Regions from separate parts of the Paenibacillus germinis genome, predicted to be linked through region 2. Evidence: riboswitches for the same ligand, from Rfam matches in the RefSeq annotation. Region 2 holds a riboswitch; the other holds the start of a gene.
What was found. Region 2 has a riboswitch for FMN ahead of ribD (bifunctional diaminohydroxyphosphoribosylaminopyrimidine deaminase/5-amino-6-(5-phosphoribosylamino)uracil reductase RibD). Riboswitches for the same ligand answer to the same signal wherever they lie in the genome.

Region 1 (9,877 bases), on a different contig from region 2:
GCAAAATGAAACGGACGAAGATTTGTAATCTACGTGCTCCTACATCCTTCGCGCTTTCAATAATAGAATTGGGAACAGCGGATAAGGCGGAGCCAAGCAGCATCGTTGTAAAAGGAATGTTAAACCACAAATTAGCGATAATAATCCCCTTCATGTCGAAAATAATTCGCGGCATGTCCCCTCCGTTAACCAGAAGCAACATTCGGGATACCCAACCGTGGTTGCCAAGCAATTGAATTAAACCGTACGTAGCGATGACAGATGGGATGAAGATTGGAATCATGTACATGTTGCGAATCCATTTCACCATCGTCCCGTTATTGAATCTCATATAAGCCGCCAGCGCGTAGCTGATAATTAGCACTAGAATGACCGAAATAATCGTCACTTCCAGCGTAAAAATGATGTTGGAGCGCATCAGCTTATCCGTAAATAAATACGTATAATTGGATAAATCGTAACCGCCCGCCTTGTTGGTCAGGCTTTCTTTGAACGAAATGATGATCGGAATGACGACAGTGACAAAGAGCAATAAAAAAGAGGGGATGACCAGAAGCAATCCCAGTATCCCCATTTTCATTTGTTTACTCATTGGGCAGCAACATCACTTTGCCAGCGTTTGGTCATATCTTTGTCCAGTTCGCCGATATTGAAGGAGCGGAATCCTTCGGATGCACCTTTGAATGAGTCTTGAATTTCTTTAGACATATTCGAAAGCTTGATCCCTGGGAAACCATGCATTTTGTCTACAACCACAGCTTGTGCTTCAGATGAAAGAACGAAGTTCAAGAATTTATATACCGCATCCTTCTTTTCAGATAGCTTAGGAACCATTAAGTAGGTTGGTCCGCCGTTAAATCCTGGCTTAATTTGCGCCATTTTTGTTGTTTTTGGAAGCTGCCCTTTAGCCAATTGCTCAAGAACCATATCTGACCATGCCGGTATCATATCCACTTCACCGCTTGTCAATAAATCTAATGTACCTTGGTTTTTCTTTGGATAAATACCTTTGCCGTATACGGATTTCCCCAGTTCCTTGAGCAGTGCAAAGCCTGGATCCCACCCTTTTTCAACACTTGGATCGGAATTATGAATAGCTTCTTCTGGCAGGAATTTATATAGAGTTGTCGCGACAAAAGAATTACCGGAACCCCCTGTGGATGGATCATTGTAGGCGAATTTGGCCGGATTTTTCTTGATCCAATCATACAATTCGTCCAAATTAGTTGGAGGCGTCTTTACTTTATCACTGTTATAAGCCAATACGACTGCAGATGAACGATAAGGAATAGCGAGATTGGAGATATCTTTTAACGTTTTCTCATCTACATTTGCCAAGTTTTTAATTTTGTCGCCTGGTAAAGTGTCCCACAGGCCATCTTTTTGGCCGCGAGTTACATAAGACAAGCCATCTTCATATAAATCGATATCGCCTGAGCCTTTGTTAGCTTGCTTTGCAGCTGTAATGCGGTCATAGGTTGGTTGTGCGCCTGTTCCTGAAGGAATGTAGACTGGTTTCACTTTAACATCCGCATTTTGTTTCTCGAACATAGGAATCAGCGTATCCCACAGATCTTTTACATTTTGTGAGCCGGTAAAATAGAAGTTAAACTCGACAGGCTGTTTCGTACCAGCTGTCTCTTTGGCCGGACTGGTGCTTTGAGTTGCAGAGCTGCCGCACCCGGATACAAAAGCGGCGGTAGCGGTCATTAACGTCACTAACATAACAGCGGATTTCTTGCGAAACATAGATAATTCCTCCTTGGGATATGGGTCTAACTTACTGGATAGGCTAAAACTTTTGCAAAGCTTACTTTTACTTGTTGCCCTGTATGAAGATCCTTGACGAAATCCCGTGGTTGAAACGCCCGAATTGTGCCGTACGCTGGCAAATCGATGGACACTTCGGCATAATGCCCAAGTACCATAACCTGTTTGATCACGCCAGAAAGGCCTAGTCCCTCTTCACCTTCTATCATCACATCTTCAGGTCGAACTGCCACATTTACTTGCCCGGACAGATTTTTTGTATTTGGAAAACTTAGATGCCCTACGGTCAACCCGCCGGCCGTGATCACCCCTTTCAAAAAGTTCATTTTGCCGATAAATTGTGAGACAAACAACGTATTCGGTTCATCGTAAATTTCTTGCGGAGTAGCAATTTGCTCAATATTTCCTTGGTTCATAACGACAATGCGATCTGAAATCGATAACGCCTCTTCTTGATCATGAGTAACAAATACCATCGTAAGACCAGTCTTGGATTGAATTTCTCGCAGCTCTTCTCTCATCTCGTGACGAAGCTTCGCATCAAGTGCGGAAAAAGGTTCATCCAGCAAAAGAACGGCAGGGTTAAGGAGCAAGGATCTCCCAACCGCTATGCGCTGCTGCTGACCCCCGGAAAGTTCACCCGGATATTTGAGCTCAGCTCCAGGTAAGCGAACCAGCTGAAGCACTTCGTTTACAGCTTTTTCGATGTCAGCCTTTTTCATCTTGCGTATTTTGAGACCAAATGCCAGGTTGTCAAACACCGTCATATGCGGCCATAAATTGTATCCTTGAAACACCATGGAAGTCGGCCGTTTCTCCGGAGGTGCTTTTAGCACGCTTTTGCCCTCAATGAGAATGTCGCCTGAATCTGGGTCGAGAAACCCTCCGATGCTGCGAAGCACCGTTGTTTTACCGCAGCCTGATGGGCCCAGCAGTGTGATTAATTCGCCTTTGCGAACATCGAGGTTGATCCCTGTTACGCCTTCTCCTGTTTTATAGCGCTTCGTCAATTGTTGAACGGAAAGCTGAATGTCCATATGTGCCCCCTAAAAGTTTTGTTGAGCGTTGCTTCTAAGTGATACTTCGAAACAAAACTCGCATCGGAAGCATACGCTTTGTTAAATGGTCTATTGTCATTTGAGTTGGAAACCGCTGGACATAATATCTGCACTTACAAAGCGCTGCGCGGCCAACAGTAGGATAATCGTCGGAGCTGTCAAGATAATGGAAAATACAGCACCCGCGTAGGCTGGATAATCACTGATGATAGAGTACATGACGATCGGCATCGTTTTATAATTAGGGATGCCCACCAGAAAAGTACCTTGGGCTTCATCCAGCGAATTAAGGAACGTAAAGATCGAAGCCACGATAATACCCGGCATTGCCATCGGCAGCGTAATACTGCGGAATACGCGGAACGGGCTCGCCCCCACATCCCTGGCCGACTCTTCCTGAGCTGTATGCACATTACGGAAAGCAGCCGTTGGAATCCAGGTCATGAACATGAGCACATTGATCATATGGATCAAAACAACGCCGATCAACGTGTTCATCAATCCCAGTTTGTAAAAGAGTACAGCGATCGAAACATAAAGTCCCATTTTCGGAAAAGCATGTGTCAATAGAAACGAGAACAGGAAGAACCGACTAAGTGGAAAACGTATGCGAGCAAACGCATAGGCCGCTGGGATACAAAGAACAATGGATAGAGCGGTCACGATGGATGCGATCATAAACGACAAGCCGATCGATTTCGCGATATCCTCCTGCTTTAACACAAATGTCCACCATTTCAGTGACCATTCGTGCGGCAAGATGTCTGGGTAGGTCCATTTGCCGGTAAAAGCCAGTATGGCTAGGTTGAGCAGCGGGCCCAAGAAAAAGATAACGAACACAACAAGTATGATAAATTCCACGATTTTTCGTGGGCCTATCGCTTTTAAATACCAACGCATGCGGACTAACCACTCCTTTTCGAGAGAATTTATTGGGTTGATTGCCGGACAATCAATCTGGGTACAAGCTGCTTGGGATTCTCTATGTTCACTTCCTGACGGATAAGCTTGTCTAACAAGCTAAAGGCCTGAGTCCCCATCTCCTCTGTATTGACCCTGATCGTTGTTAATGAGGGTGAGAACATAGCGGCAAAATCGATATCATCAAAGCCTACAACCGCTACCTGTTCAGGAATGCGTACCGATTGCTCCAACATAAACTTCATGGCACCCAGCGCTATCATATCGTTGGTGGCAAATAGCGATGTAAACCCGCCCGCACCAAACTGCTCCCAGTGGCTGCGCATTAACTCATACCCTTCTCCAAAGGTGGAAGTCGAGGCCTGTAAGATCGATGATGATGGGATCGGAACCCCAATTCCTGCCATGTAATTCTTAAAACCTTTCAGCCTCAAATTGTGGCTGCGATGCGTCTGCGGTCCGGCAATCACGAAAATCTGACGATGCCCTAATTCCGTTAGATATTCGGCGACCATCCGTCCGCCTTCCTCGTCTTGATTAACAATATGCATGACGCCGTCGACATCCGTAGAGCCATTGACCATCACGTAGGGAACTCCGAAGTTAGTGATGTAATCAATGACGTTCTGCTGCAAGCGGCTGATCAGGATCAGTCCGTCCACCCTTTTTTCCATCATAAAATCAGCAGAACGCAGCGACATATCATGATCTGTTGTAACGAAAACGGAATAATTTAAACTTGCGGCTGTCATTAAAATAGCATCAAGAATTTTGCCGTAAAACGGATGAGACGCAATAGGATGATGCTGGCGATAAATAAGTACACCAATGTTGTGCGTTCTCTGTGAAACCATAGCCCTTGCTACTGCATTGGGCCTATATTGCAATTCTTCAATCAGCTGGAGCACCCTATCGCGTACCTCCAAGCTGGTATAGCCCTTGCCAGAAATCACCCGCGACACGGTTGATTTGGATACGCCGGCACGCAGGGCAATTTCCTTAATCGTAAGCTCCATGTGCAACCTCATTTCTTCGTGTGAGACCGTTCCCACATATCAAAAATAACGTATTTTTGTTTTTCCTGTGTCAACCACAAGATAATAAATTGTAAATCTTCAAAACAATCAAATACCTTGATTACTTTCTTATGCTTCTTTTCATAAAAAAAGACCGCCCGTATGCGAGCTAACATGCTCCCTGGGCGATCCTCATTTGAAACTAATAACCACTCCATTATTTACCCTTATTATAAGTAACTAATTTATTGTTTGATATTTACTCAAAATAAGTTATAATAACAACTGTAATTATTTTAAGTATAGAAGGGAAGTTTTAATTATGGCAACAGTACTTTATATCACTGCACACCCGCATGACCACCAAACATCATTCAGTCTAGCGGTAGGAAAAGAATTTATCGAGGCATACCGTGAAGCAAATCCATCAGATGAGGTTATTCATGTTGATCTGTTCAAACAAGATATTCCTCAAATTGATGCGGATGTATTCAGCGGTTGGGGAAAACTTCAATCAGGAACAGCTTTTGACCAGCTATCTGATGCAGAAAAAGCAAAAGTTGCACGTTTAGGCGCAATCGTTGACCAATTCGTGGCTGCTGATAAATATGTTTTTGTTTCTCCAATGTGGAACTTCTCATTCCCTCCAGTATTGAAAGCTTATATTGATGCAATTTCCGTTGCAGGTAAAACTTTCAAATATACGGAAAGTGGTCCTGTTGGTTTGTTGACAAACAAAAAAGGCCTACATATTCAAGCGAGTGGCGGCATTTATTCCGAAGGCCCTGCTGCAGCATTTGAAAGTGGCTTCAGCTACCTGAAAAAAATCTCGCAATTCTACGGTATCCCTTCCTTCGAAGCCATTTTTGTTGAAGGCATGGCTGTTGCGCCGGATCAAGCTCAATCCATTAAAGAAAAAGCAATTGCTCAAGCAAAAGAAGTTGCTGCTAGTTTCTAAGAAAATAGTAAGAACCCGCTAAATCTAGCGGGTTCTTTTTACGTTCAATGATTGATATTCTTGTATCAGTCCATATTTTATATAGAAACATTCCCTTTACTGCGGCTCATTAACCAGAGGGTTAACCAAATAAATACAAAGCCTACTAGTTGTCCCACGGTCAGCTTTTGACCAAATACAACCCAGTTTATGCAGACACCTACTGCAGGGAAAGCAAGCTCGGCAAGCGTTGCAAAGAATGCTTTAGTCGATGACAGCCCCTTATAATAGAGGAGCATGCTGATCAACCCTGGGAAAAAAGCCTGGAACAGCAGGTTGACTGCGATAAGTGTTAGATCACCACTAGAACCGCCTACATGCCAAGCATCGCCACTTACCAAAAGTACAACTGTTAACAGCGGGATCGCCATCAGGAAGCGCAGCGATGTGACAACAGGGAAATCCAAGTTTTTTTGAAGCAGGAACTTACCCATGACGGTCGATCCCCCCCATAAGACAGCCGCCAGAATTGAAAATAAGCAGCTTAACGTACCTAAATCCTTCAATCCCATCTCCGGGGAAGCAAAACCAAACGTCAGCAGATACGTGCCTAGGAGCGCCATTACGATATAGGCAAAAAATTTAGAAGGCAGTGTCTCTTTAAGCAGCAAACGAGCCAATACAATGGCGAATAAGGGCTGCAACTTCTGCAAAAGCAAAACGGAATTTGCACTGCCGTGAGCGAAAGCTGATGTGAAGAGTATGGTGGCTATGGCCGATCCACCCCAAGAAATAAATAGAAGAGCGCCAATAACTGCTAGAGTTAATTTGCCAGCTAAGGACTTGCGGTACTTCAGAAGTACCGGAAGCGCATAGCAGGCCAACAGCAAGTGCTCAATGAACACTATTTGTGCAGAGGTAAAACTTTTCAATAATAAGATTCGAAAGAGAGGGTCCAACCCCCAAAGTGTGGCTCCGAGTGCCACATACCAGATCCCATTGATGCCTGTGGAACTTGATGAATACAAACTTGCGCGCTTACTTCCTAGCTTAAATACATTTTCCAATTCAAAAACCTCCCAATAGGAGAGACTTTGAGAGATTAGCTCAAAGATCCCTAGATGATGTTTTGAATTGAACCTTCTGAAAGAGACAATGCCCCTGTTTATAATCAACAGGGGCATTGACAAACAGACCTATTAAAAATTGAATTTTTAACAAGTTGTCCTTCACCTTCTCTCATCCGGACTATACCGTCGGCCTTGGAATTTCACCAAGTCAGTCCCAATCTATACAGACTGGGAGTCGCGGGCTTTGGATACTTACGTATCCATCACCGCCGGTAGGGAATTTCACCCTGCCCCGAAGGTTCAAATCTTATTTAGTTTGTTTATTTGGTCCAAATAAACGTTAACGTTGAAAGTGATGTTAACACCGATAAATAAAAAAAGCAAGGATTTTCATCTCTGCTTCGCATTTTTCACTCTGATATATACCAACTTCTTCTCGTATTTATTTCACGTTGCGCTCTTAAAAGAATACGTAAGGCCTTATCAATTTCTTCCTCTGCTCGTCTCAGTTTATCTGCCGTGACACTTCGCTTGGAGGCTCCCAGCACATCTATCGCTTCGTTAATTTTGTCAATAATTTCTTCTCTTGAAACTCTCGTCATACCATTTTTCCCCTCCCTTGCACTCGTGCTTTTCATCAACTCTTTATTCACTATTTCTTCTTCCACTATCTCTATATCTATTTCTTTTTTTGGAATTTCCTTCTTCACGACCACTTTCTTCACTGTTTCTTTCTTTACTATTCCTTTCTTCGATATTACTTTTTTCGGCATTACTTTTTCACCCCCCATTTCCCCCATACTATATCTTATGCTTATGAGAGAAATGACGATTGGGTATATAACGACACGCATGATATATAATCCTACTAGTCAATAAAACCATAGACGAACACACTAGTAATAGATACAAAAAAAAAGGGATCTCCGACTGTCTTATATATCTGACAGGGATACCCTTTATAATATCGACTGGCGTCGTTTTAAGAAAAGAAATATAGCAACGCCAATTGCAATTCCAACAAATGAAAAGAGCATAGGCAGCCAAACTGGACCCAAGAGAATACTGAAAGGGTGAAACACATCCGAGTAGATGATTCCTACCGTCCCCAGAAAAGCGCCTAATACAAAAGGAATATACGCATACTCTGCCGTATCTCCCCCGTCTTTATAAGCATCCCAGATACCAAACATGTAAAGACAAGGGTAAAACATTAACCAATGATAATCGGTTTGTTGGATGGCCTCTTGAATGTTTCCTTTAAAACTGTCGATTATAATTTGATTGAGATCGGACATGTAATTCACGATAAATTCTAATATGATCAACGTGATTCCTTTGACATATTTCCCGTTTAAAAATTGACCAAACCCAGGGAGTGCGATGGCCCATAATAATTTCTCAATTTTATTGGATTTGTGCATAGTTTTCATTTGGCAGACGGTGATTTGCCGTACTTGCTATGAACTCAGGTGAAGGCATCTTGCTATGGGATCGTTCCTCTACAAAATTTCCTCCTCTTACTTCGGGCGTAATCCTTTTTAATAAACCTACAAAACCTCTTATTGTAAACAAAGTAAAGTTAATTGATGCAAATGTATGAACAACAGACCAGGATTTCCATCTAAACAAATCGGTTTTTCTTTCTAAAAACCATTGAAGCAAAGTCATTGGTCCACTAAAATATAAACTTCTCGTGAGGAGTTCAACTGGCTTGCTTTGATAAGTCGATCTTACCCAGATAACACTTAAAAGCGGATAGAATAACAAATCGTACAAAATATTCGTGTCAAATACTTTGGCGAAAGGACGAACGGGGTACGATATCTTCCCTTTTTTAATAAAGAAGGAATCTATCGAACTTGATAAAACGCATTTCGAAAAGAATACAGTCAGATACATGAGCAGGTTTTTTCGTTTCAAGATGAATGGGGCAGCTGCTAATGATGAGGCAAATAAAATTCGCAATAATATCTTTTCCATTTAGATCTTTCCCCCTCGCTTTTTTTGCTATTGCTTCATACCTTCTAGTGTGGATAAAAGAACATTCTATTATGCATATAAGGAATAGTCAGCTAACCAAAGAAACTAAAAAGAGCTGCCGCGGGCAGCTCTTTTTATGTTTGACTGACATTTGTATAATAAGGGGATAGATAAAACACATCTCTAGTTAGACAGGATGGTATTAGATGAACGATAAAATTGTAATGCCGGTATGGACAATTGGCTTGTTCATTGTGGTCATGAATACGACGATGTTCAATGTTTCTATCCCTAGTATTATTCAAGATCTTGGCATCACCGCAGATCTCGGATCGTGGGTAATTTCAAGCTACTCCATCGGGTATGCCTTATCGACAGTTATTTACAGCAGGCTTTCAGATGTCCTACCGATTCGCAAGCTGCTGACCGTGGGGCTCTTGGTGCTTGGATCTTCATCGGTTTTCGGATTATTTGCCCGGGATTTCAATGCATTGCTTATGGCTCGAATTCTTCAGTCCGCAGGTGCAGGGGCGATGGCCGGCCTTGGTTTGGTTCTGGCTAGTCGATATATTCCGATCGAAAGACGGGGGTCAGCCATCGCCATGATCTCCGCAGGGAGTGCTATGGCTTTCGGGCTCGGTCCGATCGTTGGCGGCTTGATTAGCGAATACCTTGGTTGGAACGGGTTATTTGCAGTTACATGTCTAGTTCTGGTCATACTTCCGATTCTCGTGCGTTTGCTTCCCAAAGAAAATGCGACAGCCTTTCGGTTCGACATTCTGGGTGCTCTCTTAACGATCGTCAATGCTACTACGCTGCTTTTAGCTGTGACACAACTTTCTGTCCCCTGGCTTATCGCGAGTTGTCTTTCATTGCTTGTACACACTTGGCACTTGAAACGAGCGAACAATACGTTCATTAACCCTGAACTATTAGGCAATCCAGCTTATCGTAAACTTGTTACGATTGGGTTTTGTATATTAGTATTGAACCTTGGTAATTTATTTCTAATGCCGTTGGTGTTAGCCAAGGTCTTCGATCAATCGGCTATGATGATTGGCTTAACCATTGCACCAGGGGCCATTTTATCGGCCTTCTTGACACGTTTCGTCGGACGATGGA
Region 2 (9,877 bases):
TGGCAGTCGCTTAGAACCTTAGTTAAAATTCCGCGAAGCGATGCACTAGTCATGATCCTTACAGTAGCCATCGTTGTAGCAACTTCCAATTTAGCGATTGGCGTTTTATCAGGCGTTACATTAAGTGCAGTGATATTTGGCTGGAGATCAGCCAAGATTAAGGCGCATATTTCCAATGATAAGAATGGCTCCAAAATATATCGCATTTCTGGTCAACTGTTTTTTGGAACCAGGGCACATTTTATTGATTTATTCGATTATCGGAACGACCCGGATACGATTACAATTGATTTTAGCTCATCACATGTTTGGGATCATTCCGCTGTGACAGCTATAACTAAAACCATTTCGAAATATGAGCAACTGAATAAAAAAGTCATTTGTATAGGTTTAAACGAGGAAAGTAAATTAATGGTTGAACAAGTCAGATAGTCTGCACTGCATAAAAAAGAGCCGCTGATTACCCTAATTCTTCACTGGGTAGTTTGCGGCTTTTTCGATCACGAACATGTTTATCGGGCAGAGTGTCTAACGTCTGAATAAAATCTCACGCAGTAAATTCCGCATAAGCCCACTACCGTATAAATAATGCGGCTTAGACCGGAAGATTCACGATGAGAATCTCCTCCCAATAAAGCAGAAACTAAATCCCACTCGAAAAGCCCAACCAAGAGCCAATTCAGCGCACCAATAATGACTAGTGTTAACGCGAATTTTGCCATGTTATCACCTTCTTTATATGGAATAAGTTATCGTTATTCATTCTTACTATGCCTTATCGAAGATCACTTTATTCCTGGAGAATTTACCATCTTATCAGGTGTTTATGGGAAGGAAAGATTTTGCATACTACTCCTATACATGGATGATTCACCGTAAAGCACTGAGGGGAGTGAAACCATGGTCCAGGATGGAAAACCATATCTATACATCCGGCTTCGTCGAAAAGCTAGCGTTCGCAAAGAGAATGTTGTGTGTTTACGTCATATCGCTCAGATTTTCGTGGAGCCTGAATATGAGCAAGCGCTGAACGAGTTGATCATTCATCATCCTCAACAAGAGGATGGCAATCGTGTACTCATTGACATGATGCTGATCGTTCGTAAAGTGAAAGATCTCTATCCACAGCTGCAAATTGAGCATTTCGGAGAACCTCATGTGCTTCTCGAAATTATTTCCGATCCAAGAAAGCCAAGTCCAATACTTATCGGTTTGGTTTGGTTGCTCTTGTTTATCGGTTCGGGACTGGCCATCATGAATTTTCATGCGGATGTATCCATGTTGGAAGTTCACCAACGCATTTATGAATTGATGACAGGGAAAAAGGTGGAGCATCCGCTCATTTTGCAAATTCCTTATTCCCTAGGGATTGGTGTTGGAATGGTCATTTTTTTCAACCATCTATTCAAGAAGAAATTCAATGAAGAACCAAGCCCGCTGGAAGTGGAAATGTTCATGTACCAGGAAAATATAAACCATTATGTGATAACAGAAGAATATATCAAAATTCATGAGGAAGGAGACCGGGCGTGATTACCCTATTTGGGGGAGCCATCTTGGCAGCTTTTATCGGGCTAGCTGGTGGAATCGCTGTTGGCAGCGGCATGGTCGCTTTTCTCGTGGTGCTAGATATTATTCCAAGACTTGCCCAGATCACACGTTCGTTTTCAAAAATACATGCTTATGAAGCGGCAGTTGTGATGGGGTCACTCTTATTTACATGGGTTGATTTCAGCGATGTTAAATTGCACCTCTTTCCGATGGGAACAGCAGTGGTAGGTATATTTGCCGGTTGTTTTGTTGGCATGCTAGCGGCTGCGCTAACGGAAATCATTAACGTGCTGCCCATCCTCGCCAAGCGTGTTGGAATGGGATCTTATATGATTTTGCTTCTAATGGCGATGATTTTCGGTAAAGTATTTGGATCCTTGTTTGAATGGTTGTTTTATTAACGTCTGTTGAAGGAGGCGCGCAAGTGAAGTTTATTGTGAAAAAGGGAAGCGGGAGCGATCAGAATGACTCGAACGAACCAAACGAACCAAACGAATCAAACGAATTAAACGAACCAAACGAATCAAACGAATCGAACAAATCACAGGAACAGAATGAGAAACTGGCCATAGATGAGGAAGGGAATCTATCTGCTTACAATCCAATAACGGACATGACGCCTGAGGAAAAGGCACTCAAAATTCAGGAAGATATTCCAAGGAGCATTCGAGAAGTTCGAAGGGTGCTGGAGGAACGAGTAGGACTCGATCGAAGCTTCGATCTCATCCTCAGAGAAATGGTATTCGGATCCAAGCGCGTAGGCATCTTCTATTGCAATGGATTTGCCAAAGATACGGTGTTAACCGATATCATTACACGTCTCACTTATGCGGACGAAGAATCCGTCTCACATCATACATTGGAAGCATTCATTGAGAAATTAATTCCGCACATTCAAGTGAAGACCTACAAGAAAATGTCTGAAATCGTAGGACAAGTATTGATGGGTGGAACGGCGTTTTTCATTGAAGGGGAGACAGCAGGCATTACGATCGATGCCAAAAGTTTTCCCATTCGCTCGATCGCTGAACCTGACTTGGAGCGGGTTGTCCGAGGTTCTCGAGATGGTTTCGTCGAAACCCTTTTATTGAATGTGACTCTGGTAAGACGAAGAATTCGTGATGAGAGATTTAAGCTGGAAATCATGCAAATCGGCAAACGAACCAAGACGGATATCTGTGTGGCTTATATCAATGACATAGCTGATGCCGACTTGGTTCAAGCTGTGAAAGATAAAATAATGAGTGTTGAAATCGATGGCCTGCCTCTCGCTGAAAAACAGCTGGAAGAAGCGATTGTTAATAAGGGGTGGAACCCTTATCCGATGGTTCGGTATTCGGAACGGCCAGATGTTGTCTCCGCTCACTTACTTGAAGGACATGTGTGTGTGTTCGTGGACACCTCACCGAGCGTCATGATTCTGCCGACAACGTTTTTCCACCATGTGCAGCATGCTGAGGAATATCGACAAACGCCATTCATCGGTACTTATTTAAGGTGGGTGCGCTTTGCAGGCATTATGGCTTCGATTTTCCTGCTTCCACTTTGGTTTATGATGGTTATGGATCCTTCTTTAAAGCCGCCTGGATTAGAATTCCTCGGTCCGCAGAAGGAAGGAACCTTGCCACTATTGGTTCAGTTCTTGTTAGCTGATATAGGGATTGATCTCATGCGAATGGCAGCCGTTCATACTCCTACACCTCTCGCTACCGCAATGGGTTTGGTGGCAGCAATTTTAGTTGGAGATATCGCGGTAAAGACAGGACTCTTTATCAATGAGGTTATCCTGTATTTGGCACTTGCTTCCATTGGGATGTTCGCGACACCAAGCTATGAGCTGGGTCTAGCGAATCGAATCGTAAGGCTTGCTCTCTTAATCATTGTGGCGATCTTCCATGTATCCGGTTTTGTCGTAGGTTCCACGTTATGGTTGATTCTGCTGGCCACAAGGAAATCTTTTAATGCACCCTATATGTGGCCGTTAATTCCATTTAATGCCAAAAGCTTCTTTGCCATCCTGGTTCGTCGTCCGGTGTTAGCTGGCAAAACACGGCTAAGTATTACAAAGCCGATCGACGGCACGCGTCAACCAAAATCCAAATAACAGAAAAAAGGGCAGGGAATCCTCCTGTCCTTTTTTGATTTTATGTCGTAGCGTGTATTGTCAAATGCGCTTGCCATATGGTACTTTTAATAGTAATGTACATTAACCTCTTTGGCGGCATATAGCAAGAAGATGGTTCAGGGAGAGGGGAAAATAAAGCTATGTATTTACATGGTACTAGTAAAATAAACGACCAAGGCCACCTCGAAATCGGCGGTGTCGATGCAACGAAATTGGTTGCAGAATACGGCACTCCTTTATATGTATTTGACGAAGCGTTGGTACGTGGACGCTGCCGTGAATTCGTAGAAGCTTTCAAGGCATCCGGTCTGAAATTCCAAGTGGCTTATGCAAGTAAAGCATTCTGCGTAATGGCCATGTGCCGAATTGTAGATGAAGAGGGAATGTCACTTGACGTTGTTTCCGATGGTGAGCTTTATACGGCGCTGCAAGCAGGCTTCCCAGCGGACCGAATTCATTTCCATGGCAACAACAAAACAATCTCTGAATTGGAAATGGCGATCGATGCCAAAATCGGCTGTTTCGTCGTAGATAACTTTATCGAACTTCAAATGTTGAATGCAATTGCCGGAGAGAAGCGCCAAAAGGTGAAAATCTTACTGCGTATTACGCCTGGCGTTGAGGCACATACGCATGAATATATTTCTACAGGCCAGACGGATTCCAAATTCGGTTTCGACATGGGCAATGGATCAGCATTCCGCGCTGTTCAAGAAGCTTCGCAATTAAGCAACGTGGAGCTATTGGGCGTTCATTCCCATATTGGTTCCCAAATTTTTGAAGTAGAAGGCTTCCGCATGGCAGCTGAGAAAGTGGCTGGCTTTGCCGTTCAAGTTCGTAAAGAAATAGGCGTTACGTTCAAGGTCATTAACCTTGGCGGCGGTTTCGGAATTCGTTACGTGAGCGAAGACAGCCCACTTCCGGTTGCCGTATACGTTAAAGCTATTACAGATGCGATTAAAGACAATTTCGGCAGCAATGATTTTCCAATGCCTGAAATCTGGGTTGAACCAGGCCGCAGCATCGTTGGTGACGCGGGAACTACGCTGTACACAGTAGGTACAACAAAGGAAATTCCAGGGGTACGTAAATACGTAGCCGTAGATGGCGGCATGACTGACAACCCACGCCCAGCTTTATATGAGGCTGTGTATGAGGCGATGTTGGCTAACCGCGCTACAGAACAACCGACAGAGGTTGTATCTATTGCAGGGAAATGCTGTGAGAGCGGCGATATGCTGATTTGGGATCTGAACCTGCCAAAAGTAAGTTCAGGAGACGTTCTCGCTGTATCTTGTACAGGTGCCTACAATTATGCAATGGCAAGCAATTATAACCGTATCCGCCGTCCTGGCGTTGTCTTCGTGAAAGATGGTCAAAGTGATCTCGTCGTGAAACGAGAAACGTTCGATAACATCGTTGGTAATGACATCATTCCTGCAAGAATGAAACAAATGAGTGAGACCGTTTAAATTGGTTTAAATAAAAAATAGGAAACCTCAGCTTTCACGGGGTTTCCTTCTTTGCGTTTTTTTCCTCTTGAAATGGAATGTCAGTTCGAGTTTCGAGGCTTTTTGTCTGGAAAATAAGTGGTGACATAGTCGCGGAACAATTGAGCCGCTTTGGAGAGGTACCGATGCTGCAGCCAAGCAAGCTGAAAAGTACGTTCACAAATAGGCTCATGAATACGAAGCAAATGGGGTGAGTTTTCTTTCCCCTTTGAAGAGGAGGTCACCAAAGAAACTCCCATTCCTGCCTGCACGAGGCTGCTAATCGCGGAATAGTCATTCACATCACAGATGATTTTAGGTGAAAATCCCGCCTGATGGCACAACGAATCTGTTTTCTGCCTAAAGCGATGTTCTTCCTTTAAGACGATGAATGCATCATTAGCTGCTTCTTGTAAGTGAATACTTTCACGCCCAATAAGTCGGTGGCCTGGTGGAACAGCTAACCACAATTGTTCCGTCAAAAAAGGAATACTTGTAATCCCCTTGCTTTCGGAGTCGGAAGGTAAGCAGAACGTGATGGCGAGATCGACTTCACCGTTTAGCAGCAGATGCATCTTGGACTCTTCAGAGGCAGCTTGAGTAAGTTTAAAATTGATGGACGGGTGTGAAGAAGCAAAGGAGCCGAAGAGATCCGAAAATCGGCTTATCGTCGTCGTCGCGATGTAAACCTGCCCATGCTCAAGTCCAGCCATATCGGCAACTTCGCGCTTACCTTCCTCCAGCTCACGAAGAGACGAATTTACTTTGACTAAAAAGGCTTTGCCATATTGGTTAAGCTTGATTTGCCGACCTTGCCGATCAAACAAAGGCACCCCAACATCGGCCTCCAAACGAGCTATGGTTTTACTAAGCGCTGGCTGAGCAATTTGGAGGATCTCCGCTGCTTTCGTCATGTGCTCTAACTTTGCAACCATTTGAAAATAATGAAGCTGCAGCATCTCCATCACATATCGCCCCCCTAATCCATATACTTAAAGATATGAATAGATAACTAAAGATATATTATTTTTTATATAATTTTCATTTTACAATGAGGAGAAGAAGGAAGTAAATAAGAGCGTTCATGACCAGAGAGGGGATAAATAAGGATGAAAACGTCAAAGATGCAAGCCATACGCGTACATCAATACGGAGGAGTCGAAGAATTGCAATTGGAGTCAATCGAATGTCCAAGACCGGGTGACAACGAGGTACTGATTAAGGTGCATGCAGCAGGCGTATTACCCATTGATTGGAAGCAGCGGCAGGGGATTTTCAAACATCTGCGACCCATGCAGTTCCCGTATATACCGGGGTCGGCGATAGCCGGAATTATTGAGGATGTGGGGAAGTATGTTACGAAGTTTCAAATAGGGCAAGAAGTGTTTGGGCGCAGCTCGACTGGTGCGTATGCAGAATACATCACGACAGACATCGAACGGTTAGCTATCAAACCACCAGAGCTTAGCTTTGCGGAAGCAGCTTCCATTTCTGGAGGGGCAACGACAGCTTGGCAAGCTTTATTTGTCAATGGTAATATCCAGAAGGGTCAACGAGTGTTGATTCATGGTGCTGCAGGGGGCGTTGGTTCATTCGCTGTACAACTGGCTGTTTGGCAAGGGGCTCAGGTTATAGGGACTTGCAGCGCAGCGAATGTGGAAATGGTTAAGGCATTAGGAGCTTCAGAAGTTATTGACTATACGTCGTGTAGGTTCGAAGACATTGTGAAGGAAGTGGATATGGTATTGGATACGGTTGGCGGTGACACGCTAGAACGTTCTTATGCCGTTGTAAAAAGAGGCGGCGTACTTTTGTCATTCGCAGGACAAATATCACCCGAAAAAGCTCGTGAGCTAGGCATTCGAGCTGAATTCTCCAATACCTTGCTATCTGCAGATGCGATGCAGGAAATCGCACAGGTTATGGCCGATGGCCATGTGAAAGCAATCATTAGCCATTCTTATCCACTTCACGCAGCGCGGGATGCGCATATTCAGAGTCAAACAGGACATGGTCGGGGTAGAATTGTGTTAGAAATACAGCGCAGTTTGTGAAATGGAAGTTTTCATAGTAGAATAAGATATTATTTCCTAAAGGAGTGGACCACAAATGGCCAAACAAGCAAAAATTAAACTAGCAGGTGGCGGCGAAGTTGTTATCGATCTTTTCGAAAACGATGCACCGAATACCGTTGCTAACTTTGAAAAATTAGCAAACTCCGGTTTCTACAACGGACTTGTTTTTCATCGTGTTATTCCAGGATTCGTAGCACAAGGTGGTTGTCCTACAGGAACAGGAACTGGTGGCCCTGGTTACCAAATCAACTGTGAAATCAACCCGAACAAACATGAGCGCGGCTCCTTGGCTATGGCTCATGCAGGCAGAAATACGGGTGGAAGCCAATTTTATATTGCTTACCAACCGCAACCTCACTTGGATGGTGGGCACACTGTTTTCGGTAAAGTGTCCAAAGGTATGGAGTTAGTTGATGCTTTCAAAGGAAAAGATTTGATGGAGAAAGTTGAAGTTGTAGAAGTATAATTTGGCATAATCGAAAAGAAGCCTGTTGATTAATTTCAATAGGTTTCTTTTTCAATCTAATTCCGAGTGAATTCATAGAAAAAGTAAGGAATTAATGTGAAAAGGAAAAAAGCACTTGCTTTTTGTAAGTGTGAGTGATAAATTTTTCATTACCAAAGTAATTTTTAGCTAGTTCTTAGTTGTAAGTTACTTTTATATGTATGCAAAACCTTCGGGGCGTGGTGAAATTCCACACCGGCGGTGATTCGATAGCATGTACCCGTTATATGATTTCGATAAGTCCGTGACCCGTTTTGAAGCTAGCGGTACCTGACACACAGCTTCGCTACGGCTGATCCGGTGCAATTCCGGAACCGACAGTATAGTCTGGATGGGAGAAGGAAAACGCGAACATTTGATTTCGCTATGCATGCTTGTACATTTTTTCACGTAAACAAAAATTCGGCAGGTCTGTTTTTTGAAGCAGATACGTCGTTGTTGTTTGATTTGATCAAAAATGCGGCAAGTATGAATAGATGAAGCTTCTTCGTGTTATCTAGACAATCTCTGGCCCCTATCCGATACACGGAGGGGCCTTTTTGCATTCAAATTTTGGAATGGACCTGAAAGGCGGTGAACTTCGTGCATGTACTGAATGACGAAGCCTACATGAGACTTGCTCTGCAAATGGCAGAAAGTGCTCTTGGTCAGACGGGAATTAATCCCGTAGTAGGGTGTGTCCTTGTTAAAAATGGACGCATCGTTGGCATGGGAGCGCACCTAAAGCGCGGACATGGCCATGCCGAGGTTCTCGCCTTGCAAATGGCAGGCGAGGAAACTAAGGGCAGCACAGCTTATGTGACATTAGAGCCGTGCAGTCACTTTGGCAAGACGCCACCGTGCAGCGACCGACTCATTGAGGCCGGCGTGTCACGGGTTGTCGTCGCTGGAACTGATCCGAACCCGCAGGTTGCTGGGACAGGTATCGCAAAGCTGCGAGAGCATGGTCTCGACGTGACGGTTGGGCTGCTTGCAGAGGAGGCCGCGGCAATGAACGAGGCCTTCAACAAATACATCGTTACCCGCATGCCTTATGTGACGATGAAGACAGCGAGCACGCTTGACGGCCGCATTGCCTCGAAGACCGGCGACAGCAAGTGGATCACGTCGCCAGCGTCGCGTGCCTTTGTTCATACCCTGCGCCATCGGCACCAGGGTATCATGGTCGGCGTAAGCACCGTTATCGCCGACGACCCGCTGCTGAGCGCGCGCGGCGACGTACCGGCTGTGCAGCCGGTACGGATCGTCGCGGACTCGCTCTTGCGAGTCCCGCTGGGCGCCCGGGTGCTCACGGAGCAGGATCGTCAGCCGACGATCCTGCTCGCGAGCGCACAGGCGCCCCATTCACGGCGTGCCGCGCTGGAAGCGCGCGGCATCACGGTCCTCACCTGCGGGGACGGCCTGCAGGTGGACCTGACGCTCGCCATGCGGCAGCTGGGCGAGCGCGAGATCGGCTCCATCCTCCTAGAGGGTGGAGGGAAGCTCAACGGCGCTATGCTGGAGCATCGCCTGATCGACAAGCTGGTGCTGATGTTTGCGCCGAAAATCGTCGGCGGCGGCTCTGCAGCACCTGTAAACATCAACTTCGATGGCTTCGCGAAGATGGATGATGCGATAACGCTCGACCGAATCAAGGTCGAGCAGTTCGGACCGGATATTTGCATAACCGGCTATCCGAATTATAAGAGCTAACGAATGGAGGACTTGCATGTTTACCGGAATTATTGAAGAAATCGGCCACATGCGCCGCATTCATAGTCAAGGGCAAGCGATGGTGTTGACCATCGCTGCCAAGAAAGTGCTTGAAGATGTCCATTTGGGTGACAGTATTTCTGTAAATGGCGTTTGTTTGACGGTCATAGCCTTTGATAACGACTCATTTTCCGTGGATGTTATGCCAGAAACATACCGTAAGACGAATCTTCGCAAACTACAAACAGGCACACGCGTGAATTTAGAGCGAGCGATGGCAGCGAATGGCCGGTTCGGCGGGCACATTGTTCAAGGGCATGTGGATGCAACCGCAACGATCCTTTCACGAATACCCGAAGAAAATGCGGTCGTTTACCGGTTCGAACCGGAGAATAAGCACATTTTCCGATATATCATTTCCGGGGGTTCCATCACAATT

Region 1: linked by a shared signal. The riboswitch ahead of GC102_RS13030 (DMT family transporter) and the one ahead of ribD (bifunctional diaminohydroxyphosphoribosylaminopyrimidine deaminase/5-amino-6-(5-phosphoribosylamino)uracil reductase RibD) in region 2 are both predicted to bind FMN.

The regions. Positions count from the first base shown of each region.
Region 1 is NZ_WHOC01000069.1:133,196-143,072, forward strand. Features, by position in the region: gene GC102_RS13000 (ABC transporter permease) at 1-592, opposite strand, end outside; gene GC102_RS13005 (extracellular solute-binding protein) at 589-1,749, opposite strand; gene GC102_RS13010 (ABC transporter ATP-binding protein) at 1,776-2,807, opposite strand; gene GC102_RS13015 (ABC transporter permease) at 2,904-3,728, opposite strand; gene GC102_RS13020 (LacI family DNA-binding transcriptional regulator) at 3,758-4,777, opposite strand; gene GC102_RS13025 (FMN-dependent NADH-azoreductase) at 5,088-5,723, shown strand; gene GC102_RS13030 (DMT family transporter) at 5,801-6,769, opposite strand; FMN riboswitch at 6,930-7,076, opposite strand; gene GC102_RS13035 (hypothetical protein) at 7,183-7,626, opposite strand; gene GC102_RS13040 (hypothetical protein) at 7,732-8,100, opposite strand; gene GC102_RS13045 (CBO0543 family protein) at 8,180-8,755, opposite strand; gene GC102_RS13050 (MFS transporter) at 8,962-9,877, shown strand, end outside.
Region 2 is NZ_WHOC01000149.1:102,255-112,131, reverse strand. Features, by position in the region: gene GC102_RS27885 (SulP family inorganic anion transporter) at 1-432, shown strand, start outside; gene GC102_RS27880 (DUF378 domain-containing protein) at 513-722, opposite strand; gene GC102_RS27875 (stage V sporulation protein AA) at 901-1,533, shown strand; gene GC102_RS27870 (stage V sporulation protein AB) at 1,530-1,952, shown strand; gene GC102_RS27865 (spore germination protein) at 1,976-3,655, shown strand; gene lysA (diaminopimelate decarboxylase) at 3,817-5,148, shown strand; gene GC102_RS27855 (LysR family transcriptional regulator) at 5,229-6,131, opposite strand; gene GC102_RS27850 (NADP-dependent oxidoreductase) at 6,276-7,220, shown strand; gene GC102_RS27845 (peptidylprolyl isomerase) at 7,276-7,707, shown strand; FMN riboswitch at 7,911-8,093, shown strand; gene ribD (bifunctional diaminohydroxyphosphoribosylaminopyrimidine deaminase/5-amino-6-(5-phosphoribosylamino)uracil reductase RibD) at 8,329-9,438, shown strand; gene ribE (riboflavin synthase) at 9,455-9,877, shown strand, end outside.